Regions from separate parts of the Idiomarina sp. OT37-5b genome, predicted to be linked through region 2. Evidence: predicted binding sites of a transcription regulator. Region 2 holds the regulator's gene; the other holds the start of a gene.

Region 1 (3,423 bases), 330 kb from region 2:
TTGTGCAACACCTTCATCATTTTGTCGTCGTATAGGCGCACACCGATTTTATCGGCACTGCAACGTTCAAACGGCAACAGCGTGCGCCGGTGCTGATCCAGCCATTGGCGGTAGGGGTGGCGGTCCTTTAATTCGTCTTCGATGGCCTGGTTATACCAAATGCGACCGGTGTAGGTGTCCACCGCCATCATCTGGCCGGGACCAAGGCGCCCTTTTTCCTTTACGTTGCGCTCGTCGTAATCCCAGATGCCCACTTCCGAGGCGATGGTCAGTACCCCGTCGTTGGTCAGTACATAGCGCGCCGGGCGCAGGCCGTTTCGGTCAAGACAGCAGGCGACGTGCCGACCGTTGCTCATGACCACCCCGGCCGGACCGTCCCAGGGTTCCATGTGCAGCGCGTTAAATTGATAGAAGGCACGCATTTCTTCGCTCATGGTGTTATCGCCCTGCCACGCCGGCGGGATCAGCAACCGCATGGCGCGGAACAAGTCCATGCCGCCGGCCAGCAGCAATTCCAGCATGTTATCCAGTGACGCCGAGTCGGAGCCGCTCATGCCCACGATCGGGGCAGCGTCCTGTAAATCCGGCAACAACGGGGTCTGCAACTTGTAAGCGCGGGCTTTCGCCCACTGGCGGTTGCCGCGGATGGTGTTGATTTCGCCGTTGTGGGCAAGAAAGCGGAACGGCTGTGCTAAGTGCCAGCGCGGCTGGGTATTGGTGGAAAAGCGCTGATGAAACAGACAAATGCTGGTTTTTAACGCCGGATCGGCCAGATCCGGAAAGTAGCGCGGCAGATCACCGGCCATCATCAGCCCTTTGTAAACCAGCAACAAGCTGGACAGCGAAGCAATGTAGAGGGTATCCGGGTCGCTGATGTGCTTTTCGACGCGGCGACGGGCCATGTACAGCCGTCGTTCGATGTCTTTTTTACGCCACCCCGGCGGCGCCGACACCAGTACCTGTTCGATCACCGGTTCTGATTGTTTGGCGCCCTCACCGAGCACGTCGTTGTTGGTCGGCACCTTACGCCAGCCGGTTACTTCGAGGGTTTCTTTCTGCAATTCCTGTTGGATCAGGGTACGGGCGGCTTCGCGCTGGTCACGGTTGCGGGCAAAAAACACCGTTCCGACAGCAAACTTTTTGCTCAGTCCCCACCCCTGGGCTTTGGCGTAATCGCGGAAAAACTGCTCCGGCATCTGCAGCAACAGCCCACAGCCGTCGCCGGTTTTACCGTCGGCGCCAATACCGCCACGGTGTTGCATACGGTCCAGTCCGGTTACGGCGGTACTGATGAGGTCATGACGGGCGGCGCCGTTGATGTCGGCAATTAAACCGAAGCCGCAGTTATCGCGCACGTCGTCATGCTGATACAAACTCATACAAAGCTCCAATGAATGATTATTCATTTAAGCTAGATTATCATGCGAAAGCCGTTAAATGTAATAGATTTGTTGAATAATCGCCATTATCCCCTTGGGAGTAGCCCCGGAATACTCCTTCATTTCACTCGCCAAATGCGCATAACGGCGTCATTTTAATGACATCTTTTGAACAACCTTAAAGGTGTCATCATGAGTCAATCTCCGAAATTATTTCGCTTTCTTGCTGTTGCTTCTGTCTGCGCCATGGGCCTGCTTACGGTTCTGCCGGCACCGGCTGCCGCTGCCGACGGTAAAGCGCTGTTTGCCAAGCATTGTCAGGCCTGTCACCAGGCCGGCGGTAAAGGCTTGAGCGGTGTGTTCCCGCCGCTGGCCGGTAACCCCAACCTGGTCGATCAGCCACAACGCATCATCGACGCGGTGCTGAAAGGTAAGTCCGGTGCGCTGGAGGTTAACGGTGTTACTTACAACGGCTTTATGCCGCCAATGAACTACCTCAGCAATGACGATGTGGCGGCCATTGCCAACTACATCAATCTGGACTTAGCCGGTGGCCAGGAAAAAACCGATGCCGGCGCGGTAGCGTCTTTGCGCTAAATCAACTTTTGGTTATTTTTTCAACGACGAAAGGAATGTCATCATGAAAACAATCGCTTTATCCGCTCTTACTGCTGCGTTACTGGCAGCCGTTGTTCCAGCCAGCTATGCCAATGACAGCAAGCCGACCTTAGTGCACGACAGCGAATACGTCATCGACGGCCGCGTGTACGGTTTACCGGAAGCCAAGGTTTACCGCGAAGACTACAATGGCCCGGCGGTGGTAGGTGACTATTTAACCGCGGTACCCCATTTGGCGAAACTGGATTATGTCGGTAATAAAACCCACGACGTGCGCGTTGATGTGTTCTCACAACAGGTCGAAGTCGCACCGGGCGTGAGCTATTCCGCATGGACCTTCGGCGGTACCGTACCAGGGCCGGTGTTGCACGTCCGCGAGGGTGACCGCGTGGTGTTCAAAATGAAAAACCGCTCCGACAAAGAAGTGGTGATCACCGAGCCGGTGAAAGACGGCGCCCCGTTCTTCAGCCAATTGCAGGCCAACCTGTATCAGAACAACAAGCCGGTGGTTAACCCAATGCCGCATTCGATGGACTTCCACAGCGGTACGGTAGCGGCCGAAGACAAATGGCGGACCATTTCGCCGGGCGAAACCATCGAGTTTGAATGGATCGCCAACTACCCGGGCACTTATATGTATCACTGCGGTACCTCCAGCGTGTTAATGCACACGGCGATGGGTCAGTACGGCGCCGTTGTGGTGTCACCGAAAGACGGTTATCCGACCGATGACGATGTCGACCACGAGTACGTGCTGGTGCAGTCCGAGCATTATCTGGAAGAAATGAACGGTCAGTACATTTACAACCACAGTGCCGCACTGGCTCGTGACCCAAGCCATGTCACCTTTAACGGCCATGTCGGTGCGCTGAGCGATACCCCGCTGCGCGCTAACGAAGGTGACCGCGTGCGTCTGCATGTGTTGAATGCCGGCCCGTCAGGTACTTCCAGCTTCCACGTGATCGGTGCCATTTTTGACCGCGTCTGGTACGAAGGCGATCCGCGCAACGAATGGTACGGCATGCAAACCGTGCTGCTGGGTGCCAGCAACAGCGCCACCATGGACTTTATCGTGCCGGAAGAAGGCGTCTATAAGCTGGTTGACCATGAGTTTGCCGATGCGGAACGCGGTGCTGCCGGTGCCTTAATTGCCGGTCCGCGCAAAGACTAGGAGGTAACGATGATGAAGTGGCTGGGCATAGGGTTATGTGCCGTGGCGTTCGCAGCACCTGTAATGGGTGCTGCCGAACCGGTAAAGATACCCGGCGGTTTGTTTGACACGCCGGTATTGCTCGACAGCGATACCCCGTCGATTGCGGTGGAGACGTTCTGGCTGGATGCCACCCCGGTCACTAACCATCAGTTTTTAACGTTTGTGCAGGCACAGCCCGACTGGCAACGCGGTAACATTGCCGCGTTGTTTCAC
Region 2 (3,423 bases):
AGTACTGAGGCTTCATTGCCAAATACTGCGTTGGCGGTTTTGCGTCCGCGCCGCAGTTCGGATTCGTCCACTACGTCATCGTGCAACAAAGTTGCGGTATGAATAAATTCGATGATGGCGGCCAGCTTTTGATGATCGTTGCCCTGATACCCAAGGGCTCGGGCGGCGAGTACGGTCAACAAGGGACGGAGTCGTTTACCGCCGCTGTTAACGATGTACATGCCAAGTTGGTTGATTAGGGCAACATCTGATGTTAGCTGTTCACCGATCAGCGCGTTAACCCCAAGCATGTCGTCTTTGGCTAACGCGTTAATGGACTGCATATCCATGGTAGCTATCTGTTTTTACAAAATTTAACGGAAGCGCCATGCTACATCATTTTTACAATAAGCGCTAGGCACCGCCTTCGGCGGTTTGCTCGGCGGTACGTGCTTCGCCGTACCTTGCCTGGCGCGGGCTCCGCCCGCTTGCTGGGCGCGCCGTAGGCGCTTGTAAACCCCAGCGAGTCGCGCCTGTGGCGCGACAAGCCTCCTTGCGCCGTAGGCGCAAGTTACGGCGCTTTGCTGCAAGCGCCTTCGGCGCGCCAGGCAAGTTCGCGGAGCGGACGCCGAGCAAGACACGGCGAAGCACGTGTCGCCAGGCAAGCCGCCGCAGGCGGCGCCAGGCATAAAAAAACCGCGCCGAAGCGCGGTTTTTTTGGCGACACCCGATTAAACGAAATCGATGCCTTTTTGAATATCGCTCTTGAGGCCATCCAGCATCTCATCCATGCATTGCTTCTCGAATGCACTCAGCTCGCCGTAAGGCAGCACTTCTTCAACGCCATTTTTACCCAGACGTACTGGCTGTGCGAAGAAAGTCGCGTGGTCACCTGGACCTTCAACGTAGGTGCACTCGACGGTTTCCTGACCTTGTAAGCCTTTCACCAGCGATAAGCAGAAGCGTGCTGCCGCCTGACCCATCGACAAGGTCGCTGAACCACCGCCTGCTTTCGCTTCAACCACTTCGGTACCGGCGTTTTGAATACGATGCGTCAGATCGTTAATTTCTTGCTCGGTAAACTCAACACCTTCAACCTGAGACAGCAATGGCAGAATCGTCGTACCGCTGTGACCACCGATAACCGGTACCGTCACGTTAGCCGGGTTAAGGCCACGCAGTTCCGCGACGAACGCTTCCGAGCGGATAACATCCAACGTAGTAACACCAAACAACTTGCGCTTATCGTAGCAACCGTTTTGCTTCAGTACTTCAGCAGCGATAGGAACTGTGGTGTTAACCGGGTTAGTGATGATACCCACACAAGCGTCCGGGCAATTATCAGCAACGCCCTGCACCAGGTTTTTCACGATGCCCGCGTTCATGTTAAACAAGTCTGAACGATCCATACCCGGCTTACGCGGAACACCGGCTGGAATCAATACGATGTCACTGCCCACCAACGCTGATGCCAGATCGTCTTTACCGAAACCGGTCACTTTAACGTCGGTCGGGATGTGGCTCAGGTCAACAGCAACACCCGGAACGACCGGTGCTACGTCATATAAAGATAACTCAGAACCTGCTGGTAATTGAGTTTTAAGAAGTAATGACAATGCCTGGCCGATACCACCGGCCGCACCTAATACGGCTACTTTCATCTCAGACTCCATTTGACTGTTTGATAAGGTACTGCATAAGCATAGAATAGTTATGCAATATTTGGCGCAAAACTGTACTCTAATAGGGTTAAAATTACAAATTTAGCCGCGGCTGGTCACCCACCAACCCGGTACCGCAAACCTGGAACACAAGACTTATGACCAAAGCAGATTTACTGGATGCGTTCAAAGCATTACTCAAAGAAGAACGCTATGGCTCACAAACGGAAATTGTCGATGCCCTTAAAGCACAGGGATTCACTAATGTCAGTCAGTCAAAAGTCTCACGCATGCTGAGCAAACACGGCGCTGTTCGCACCCGCAATGCTAAGCAGGAGATGGTTTACTGTTTACCCGCTGAGATTAGCGTACCTTCAGCCAAAGCACCATTAAATCAGCTTGTACTGGATATTCAGCATAATGATGTGATGGTGATCATCCGTACCAGCCCGGGCGCGGCACAGTTGATCGCGCGGCTGTTGGATTCGGTGGGGAAAAAAGAAGGCGTATTGGGCACGATTGCCGGTGACGATACCATCTTTATTGCACCGTTAAAGGTGTCGGAAATTGACTTTACCTTGACCAAAGTCAAAGAGTTGTTTGCCACTCATTCGGTGGTATCAGAACCCTGACGCGATTCGGTCTGTATCGCGTAGCGATAACGTTTTAAAAAATCCGGGGACGGGACGAAAAAGCTGGCGTTGGTAACGGCCTGAGTGTAGTCCAGCAAAGGGTCATAATGACCCTGTTCGTCTTCGTAGTAGCGTACTTTAAGCCAATCGATAACGGTTTTGGGCTGGTTGCTAAAATACATGCCAAGCAGCCCTTGTTCACGCAGGTCGCCCCAAGGCATGTTTTGTCGTAACAAGGCTACCGGTTGCTCGTCAGTGCCTAGCAAACGAGTTTTGGCGGCGTGTGTAACCCCTTCAATTTCGGCCTCCGCTAAGCGCTCACCGGATACTTTATCGCGCCCCATGATTTGTTGTTGCCGTTCAGGTCCGAGGTGGTCCCAGCGCCTGAGATCGTGACGAAATTTTTGCAGAAACAAATAGCTGCCACCGGCAAACTCCGCATCCATGTCTGGGTCGAGCAGCGCAACGGCGCGCTTGCGTAAGCCCCGAGGATTATCGGGCGCATCAATGAAGCCGGTCAGGTCTCGGCCATCCAGATAACGAAAGGTACGCAACTGCTCAACCACTTCGACATCATAACCTAACCACTCGAGCAGGGTTCGCCCGGCCAGGTAATTGGCGTCAAATCGATCGGAGCGGATCTGCAATAATAAGTCGTAAGGCTGTCGTGGTGCTTCACGGTCGCCCTGCGACAGCTCCGGGAAACGGCGTAAATAAACCGGTTTCTGCTCCGGATAGACGACATCCCAATAATCGGCCCCTACGGCGACAAAGCCGTTCAGCATCGATTCGGAAAAGCGATCATCAAGTTCGCTGATGATGTCCGGAATGCGCGCCAGCTTGCCACGCACCGCATCAACGTCATCTGTCATTACGTTGCAGAATAAGGTTAAACCATGCAGATTAGGTTCGGCACAAACGCCGGATTGTGCTTTTAGCAAAGTTGACCCCGTTGTTGTTGTTTTTAGGCCGCCGTTTGAGACATTTGGCGTGCTTTTTCGGTTCTTTTACATTGCCGCGAACTGCAGGCATTATAGAATGCCTTTATTTAATATTGCTTCGCAAGGAAAAATCATGCGCAAAACGATCATTGCTTTAGCGGTTCTGTCACTGACTTCGTGTGCCAGTCAGACGGACGCGCCAAATCAACG

Evidence for each region. The regulator ArgR, encoded in region 2, controls arginine synthesis, uptake and breakdown. The targets are predictions, from matches to a motif close to ANTGAATANNTATTCANT.
Region 1: the regulator ArgR is predicted to act here: its motif matches at 1,390-1,407, upstream of gltB (glutamate synthase large subunit).

The regions. Positions count from the first base shown of each region.
Region 1 is NZ_CP027188.1:732,526-735,948, reverse strand. It holds gene gltB (glutamate synthase large subunit) at 1-1,379, opposite strand, end outside; gene C5610_RS03355 (c-type cytochrome) at 1,572-1,976, shown strand; gene C5610_RS03350 (multicopper oxidase domain-containing protein) at 2,020-3,168, shown strand; gene C5610_RS03345 (formylglycine-generating enzyme family protein) at 3,178-3,423, shown strand, end outside.
Region 2 is NZ_CP027188.1:405,428-408,850, reverse strand. It holds gene ispB (octaprenyl diphosphate synthase) at 1-329, opposite strand, end outside; gene mdh (malate dehydrogenase) at 711-1,640, opposite strand; gene argR (transcriptional regulator ArgR) at 1,799-2,272, shown strand; gene C5610_RS01930 (Dyp-type peroxidase) at 2,248-3,213, opposite strand; gene C5610_RS01925 (DUF885 domain-containing protein) at 3,347-3,423, shown strand, end outside.